Regions from separate parts of the Bacillus sp. NPDC094077 genome, predicted to be linked through region 1. Evidence: a T-box and tRNA genes for the amino acid it is inferred to sense, from the RefSeq annotation. Region 1 holds a T-box; the other holds one or more tRNA genes.
What was found. A T-box is a leader RNA that pairs with one kind of tRNA and senses whether it is charged. The one in region 1 lies ahead of serS (serine--tRNA ligase), so its partner is inferred to be a tRNA-Ser.

Region 1 (3,432 bases):
TCGTGCGGATTATACCATTTCTGTAATGCATCCTCACCAAATTCATGGCGTTTTTCTCTTGTATTATGTCGTCGAATTGTTTCTTCGAGTGATAAATCGAAGTAATATGTATAAGCGTTTCCTTCAAAATAATGTATTAATTCTTTCAGCATATCACCGTATCTACGACTGTTTAAAATGCCTTCTAAAATAACAAATTCACATTTTCCTTTTCCGTACTTCGTAATTTCAAATAGTAAATCATGAGATAAGTTACCCATCGTGTCTTGTACTTTTAGCATATCTCTACGCACAACATCTTGTGAGACTAAAAGTGTACCTTGTCCGAAATGTTCTTGTAATTCCTTTGCGATTGTTGTCTTGCCACTTGCGGAGTTTCCTCGAAGAATGATTAATGTCGATTTCAAATTCTCATCTCCAAATTGTATTAGTTTTTTAATCGCTTTATGTGGGACAATCTCTTAGTTGGTTAAGTAATAGTTTAGGGGATTTGTTCTAGGTTGAATAGTTCAGATCTATTTGTGAAGATACAATGAATATGTAAACTTATTGTAAGTTAAAAGATTCTCATCGACAAATACCATTTTTTTATAAAATTTTTGTCCAGCTATGTTGTCGGGGTGAACTGTTAAACGAATCCGCTGACAAGATGGATATGAGTTTACTAATTGATTTTTTAATTCCCCGATAGCAATAGCTCCGAATCCTTGTTTTTGGTACTTTCAATCTATGAAAAAATGAAAAATCCAAAAGTCTGTTTTATTCTTATCTTCATAATGTAAATTAAAGAATGCAACCATTGTCTCGTTGTAGTAAATCCCATAATGCTCAATTATTTTACCATCTGGTCTAATGAATGCTTTAGCAAGAACAATCGCAGCAGTAGGAGTAATTTCAGAAACAAACCTTTGTTGATGAGGAGAGAGACAGACAAAGTAAGAGATTCTCGCCAGTTTTTAGAAGTTATTGCTTTTAAAGTGTTGTGAGACATTTTATATATACCCGATTTTATTTTTGTTTGATTATATGGACTATTTATTTTAAAATGCAATAATTCCTTGATAAGTAAACAGAATTATTGTAAAGTAATGATAATTGAAATGTATATTATTTGAAAGTGATGAAAGGAAATAGTAACAAGTATTTTTTCTTTTAGAGAGTCGGTGGGTGGTGTAAACCGATAGAAAGAACTTGTGAATCCGTCCTTGAGTGAAATGTGGAACACTTCAATGCGAAGTTAGTAATCGTTTCCGGCTAAAAGCCGTTAATAATTTAAGTGGAGAGCGTATATTTTCTATGCTTTCAACTAGGGTGGCAACGCGGGTTAACTCTCGTCCCTTTTATAGGGACGGGAGTTTTTTGTATTTTATTTAGTAAACAACCTAATTTTGAAAAGATTATTTATTTAATTAAAGGGGAGATAAGATATGTTAGATGTAAAAGTATTACGTGCAAATTTAGAAGAAGTAAAGAAAAAATTGATTAATCGTGGTGGAGAGTTTCTTGAATTAAATAAATTTGAGGAATTAGATCAAAAGCGTCGTGAATTGTTAGTAGGAGTTGAAGAGTTAAAAAGTAAACGTAATGAAGTATCTGAACGTATTGCAAATTTAAAGCGTGAAAAACAAGATGCTAATGAACTTATAAGTGAAATGCGTGAAGTAGGAGAAAATATTAAAACGTTAGATGAAGAGTTACGTTATGTAGAAGAAGAGTTAAATACAATATTACTAGCGTTACCAAACATACCTAATGAAACGGTGCCTGTTGGAACATCAGAAGATGATAATGTAGAAATACGTAAGTGGGGAGAAATAAATGAATTTTTATTTGAAGCAAAACCACATTGGGAAGTTGCTGAAAAATTAGGATTACTAGATTTTGAGCGTGCAGCAAAAGTAACGGGAAGTCGCTTCGTCTATTACAATGGATTAGGAGCACGTTTAGAGCGAGCAGTAGCTAATTTTATGTTAGATTTACATGTTGAAGAACATGGGTATACAGAGGTAATTCCACCATTTATCGTAAATAGCGATAGTTTATTAGGAACAGGACAATTTCCGAAATTTAAAGAAGATGTATTTACATTAGAAGGCACAGATTACTCTTTAATTCCAACGGCTGAAGTACCACTAGCAAACTATTATCGTGATGAAATTTTAAATAGTGAAGATCTGCCTGTCAATTTTACGGCACACACTCCGTGTTTCCGTTCTGAAGCCGGTAGTGCAGGACGTGATACGAGAGGGCTAATTCGCCAGCATCAATTTAGCAAAGTGGAAATGGTTAAATATACAAAACCTGAAGATTCATACGATGAGTTAGAAAAATTAACAGCTAATGCGGAAAGAGTACTGCAATTGTTGCAATTACCTTATCGGGTTATCGTATTATGTACTGCTGATATGGCATTTCCAGCTGCAAAAACATATGATATTGAAGTTTGGTTACCTAGCTATGGAGTATATCGTGAAATTTCTTCTTGCTCAAACTGTGAAGATTTCCAAGCGCGTCGTGCAAGTATTCGTTTCCGCCGTACAGGAGGTGCAAAACCAGAATTTGTACACACACTAAATGGTTCAGGATTAGCTATTGGGCGTACAGTAGCGGCTATTTTAGAGAACTACCAACAAGAAGATGGTTCAGTTATAATCCCGGAAGTATTGCGTCCGTATATGGGTGGATTAGAGATAATTAAATAAATAATGTGTAAAATGGAATTTTAAATGGTCACCAAGAATTCATAACACTATGAATGAGAATTTTTATAATACCCAATTAAATTAAGGTTTATCAACTTATTAATGAAATTATTAACTAACAATAAATAACCCAAACATATGGAACACCCTTTAATATGTTTGGGTTTCTTCTGTTGGAAAATCGGTATTTATAGCTGACTTTTGCGTGGAATTTAATTTTAAAATATATAATTGAATTTTTAAATAATCAAACAAAATAAAGTGTATAATCAATATAATAGAATGATGAAGAAGAGGAGAGATACAGTAAAAAGCACAGCCTATATGGAAATGGACATGGTTCCACTATCTAGGGGCATTTTTAATTGTTTAAGTACTATTTATTACTTGTGAAGTTATTGCCTGGGCACCAAACTTTAGACCTGGAGGAGAATTTTTAAATAGAATATTAAATTCTCAATTTTTCACAGAATGGTTCACACCATATAATATCCCGCAATTTAATGTATTTACAGCGTTTTTTGCGATAACATTACTACCATATGCATTAATAGGCGCAATTAAAGACTTAATCTTAAGAAAAATATAAATAATTAATAAGAGGTACGACATGCTATTTCAAAAAGAAAGTTTATCAGTTAGGTACGTAATAGAAAACGATGCACCGATCATTTCCAAATGGTTAACAGATCCTGAAGTTTTACAGTATTACGAAGGAAGAGATAATCCG
Region 2 (3,432 bases), on a different contig from region 1:
GAAACAGCAATGGATGCTTTTAAAAAGGATCATCCAGATATCCCAGTATTGAAATTTAACGGAGACGATATGGATTTTGTAAAAAATCCTGATGATTTAAATGTCATCCTATCTGCCCTTCAAAATACTCTCTTAAAGGAGTCGAAATAATAATGAATTTAAGGCAAAAATATGATATACCAAATGACGCAGTAATCACTATCGCTGGAACAGTAGGTGTTGGTAAATCCACTATGACAACTGCATTAGCTAACGCTTTAGGTTATCGCACATCATTTGAAAAGGTAGATTCTAACCCGTATTTGGACAAGTTCTATGCTGATTTCACACGCTGGAGCTTCCACTTACAAGTGTACTTTTTAGCAGAACGATTTAAAGAACAAAAAAGAATTTTTGAATATGGTGGCGGTTTTGTTCAAGATCGCTCTATCTATGAAGACACTGGAATTTTTGCAAAAATGCATCATGAAAAAGGTACAATGACGGAAACTGATTATGAAACATACAAAGGTTTATTCGATGCTATGGTCATGACTCCTTACTTCCCTCATCCAGATTTACTAATTTACTTAGAAGGTTCTTTTGATGATATCGTTGATCGTATCCAAGAACGTGGACGCCCAATGGAACAACAAACACCAATTGAGTATTGGAAAGAGATGCATGGGCGTTACGAAAACTGGATTAATAACTTTAATTCATGCCCTGTTTTACGATTAAACATTAATGAATACGATATTTTAAAAGATGGCGATTCTATTGAACCAATCATTAAAAAAATTGGCCATTTTTTAAAACAAACACGTAAACTTGTAAAATAAAAAACCCGTGCATATGCACGGGTTTTTCTATTAAATTACTTCTTCTTTGTTGGAGCAATAATTTCACTCTCAGGTTTTCCAGCGTTAATACGCTGACGAACAGTACTTGTACTAATATCGTATGTCTCAGCAATCTCTTTAACAGTCATTTCTTTCCCGTTAATTACCGCTGTTAATACTTTACCTGTACGTTTTGGAGCTGCTTCTTTCTTTACAGCTTCTTTTTTAACCTTTTTTGGCGCCTCTACTTTTGTAGCAGTTTGTTTTACATCACAAGTACAACCACAAAGTTTACGGAATGTATCATCGCTAATAATGCGTGATACGTTTGCACCACTGTTTAAAATTCTATTGTTCTTACAGACAGGACATTGTACATAATATAAAGTTTTTCCATCTAAAGGAAACGTTTGTATAATAAGATCCATGTTGACTCCTTTCATATCTATGAAGATAATCATCGGAATATGAGTGTGTAATAAGGACAAAATCGCCTTACACCATACTTTATGATTGGTTTTAAAATAAAAACTCGTTACGTGTTGGTAACGAGTTCTCCAATCTCCACTTATATGCGCTGTTGTCAATTATATCTGGAGGAGGTAGAGGGATTCGAACCCCCGCGCGACTCTCGCCGCCTGTCGGTTTTCAAGACCGATCCCTTCAGCCAGACTTGGGTATACCTCCATATTGACATCAAATATAATATCAAAAGAAAAACAGTTAGTCAACCCTACTAAAATAAATTATGAGGAAAGGAAAATTTTACTTTCCCTCTCCTACATATAGTACTGACAACGCTCATAATTACCAATCACTCATACCGATGAATGTTTATAAATTTACTTAATAACTGTTTTTCCTCCCATATAAGGGCGAAGAACTTCTGGAATTATAATTGTACCATCTTCTTGTTGGTAGTTCTCTAAAATAGCTGCCACCGTACGTCCAATTGCAAGACCAGATCCATTTAATGTATGAACATGTTCTGGTTTTCCGTTTGGCTCACGACGGAAACGGATATTTGCACGTCTCGCTTGGAAAGCCTCAAAATTACTACAAGAAGAAATTTCACGATATGTGCCATAGCTTGGAATCCATACTTCGATATCGTATTTCTTCGCTGCTGTAAATCCTAAATCGCCTGTGCACATGCTCATAACGCGATATGGCAACTCTAATAATTGTAACACGCGTTCTGCATCATTTGTTAGTTTTTCTAACTCTTCATAAGAATCTTCTGGTTTTACGAACTTTACAAGCTCTACTTTATTGAACTGATGCTGACGAATTAAGCCACGTGTATCACGGCCAGCTGAACCTGCTTCAGAACGGAAACAAGAGCTAAATGCAGCATATCTTATAGGCAATTGCTCTTTATTTAAAATTTCATCACGGTGCATATTTGTTACAGGTACTTCAGCTGTTGGAATTAAGAAGTAATCTTCACTTTCAATACGGAATGCATCTTCTTCAAACTTCGGAAGTTGTCCTGTTCCTGTCATGCTTGCACGGTTTACCATATACGGAGGTAATACTTCTTCATATCCATGCTCATCAGTATGAAGATCAAGCATAAAGCTAATTAAAGCACGCTCTAATCTTGCACCAGCACCTTTATAGAATACGAAGCGGCTTCCTGTTACCTTCCCAGCACGTTCAAAATCTAAAACCCCTAGATCTGTAGCAAGATCCCAATGTGGTTTTGGTTCAAAAGCAAATTCTTTCACTTCTCCCCAAGTACGTGCTACTACATTATCATCCTCTGTTTCACCAACTGGAGCAGATTCATGAGGGATATTTGGGATAGATAACATTAATCTTTCTAAGTCTTCTTCTACTGTACGAAGTTCATTATCAAGATCTTTTACTTTTTCTCCAACTTCACGCATTTCTAGAATTAGAGCTTCTGCATCTTTCTTTTCGCGCTTCAATACAGAGATTTGTTGAGATACTTCGTTACGCTTACTTTTTAGTTCCTCTGTTTGAACAAGTAGTTCTCTTCTTCTCGTATCTAACTCTTCAAAGCGACCAAAATCAGTTAAATCTTCGCCTCTATGCTGTAACTTTGCTTTTACTTCTTCAAAATTTGTACGTAAAAATTTAATATCAAGCATTATATACTCCTCCTTTTATTTTATAAAACACAAAAAACTCCCGTCCCTATATAAAGGGACGGGAGTTAACCCGCGTTGCCACCCTAGTTGAAAGCATTACCGCCTTCCTCTCAAGTAGAAATAACGGCTCTTCACCGGGAATGTTTACTAATCATAAAGATATTCCACATTCCATTCCAGGATGGATTCACAAACTGTTTCTATCGATTTCCACCAACCATCGACTCTCTATAAGAAACGACATTTGTTACTACTTCCTATCAACACGCTTATTTTATAAAATTGTTACCATCAATTTACTATAATCTTATACAAGTTGCAAGTTACTTATACAACTTTTTTCATTTTCGCTTCTTTTACCATTTCTACAAAGTATGCTGTCACACGATGATCCTCCGTTAATTCCGGATGGAATGAAGCAGCTAAAAACTGATTTTGTTTTACCGCTACCATTCGGTCGCCATGCGTAGAAAGTACTTCAACATCATCAGCCA

Region 2: it has a tRNA-Ser gene. The T-box ahead of serS (serine--tRNA ligase) is inferred to sense a tRNA for this amino acid. The anticodon was not compared.

The regions. Positions count from the first base shown of each region.
Region 1 is NZ_JBNNUF010000002.1:697,284-700,715, reverse strand. Features, by position in the region: gene ACQKNR_RS08490 (kinase) at 1-407, opposite strand, end outside; gene ACQKNR_RS08485 (hypothetical protein) at 516-689, opposite strand; T-box leader at 1,112-1,342, shown strand; gene serS (serine--tRNA ligase) at 1,428-2,702, shown strand; partial or broken gene ACQKNR_RS08475 (YfzA family protein) at 3,025-3,291, shown strand; gene ACQKNR_RS08470 (GNAT family N-acetyltransferase) at 3,313-3,432, shown strand, end outside.
Region 2 is NZ_JBNNUF010000032.1:5,833-9,264, forward strand. Features, by position in the region: gene ACQKNR_RS28320 (deoxynucleoside kinase) at 1-150, shown strand, start outside; gene ACQKNR_RS28325 (deoxynucleoside kinase) at 153-821, shown strand; gene ACQKNR_RS28330 (DUF3797 domain-containing protein) at 857-1,249, opposite strand; tRNA gene ACQKNR_RS28335 (tRNA-Ser) at 1,416-1,508, opposite strand; gene serS (serine--tRNA ligase) at 1,664-2,938, opposite strand; T-box leader at 2,990-3,211, opposite strand; gene pdxT (pyridoxal 5'-phosphate synthase glutaminase subunit PdxT) at 3,266-3,432, opposite strand, start outside.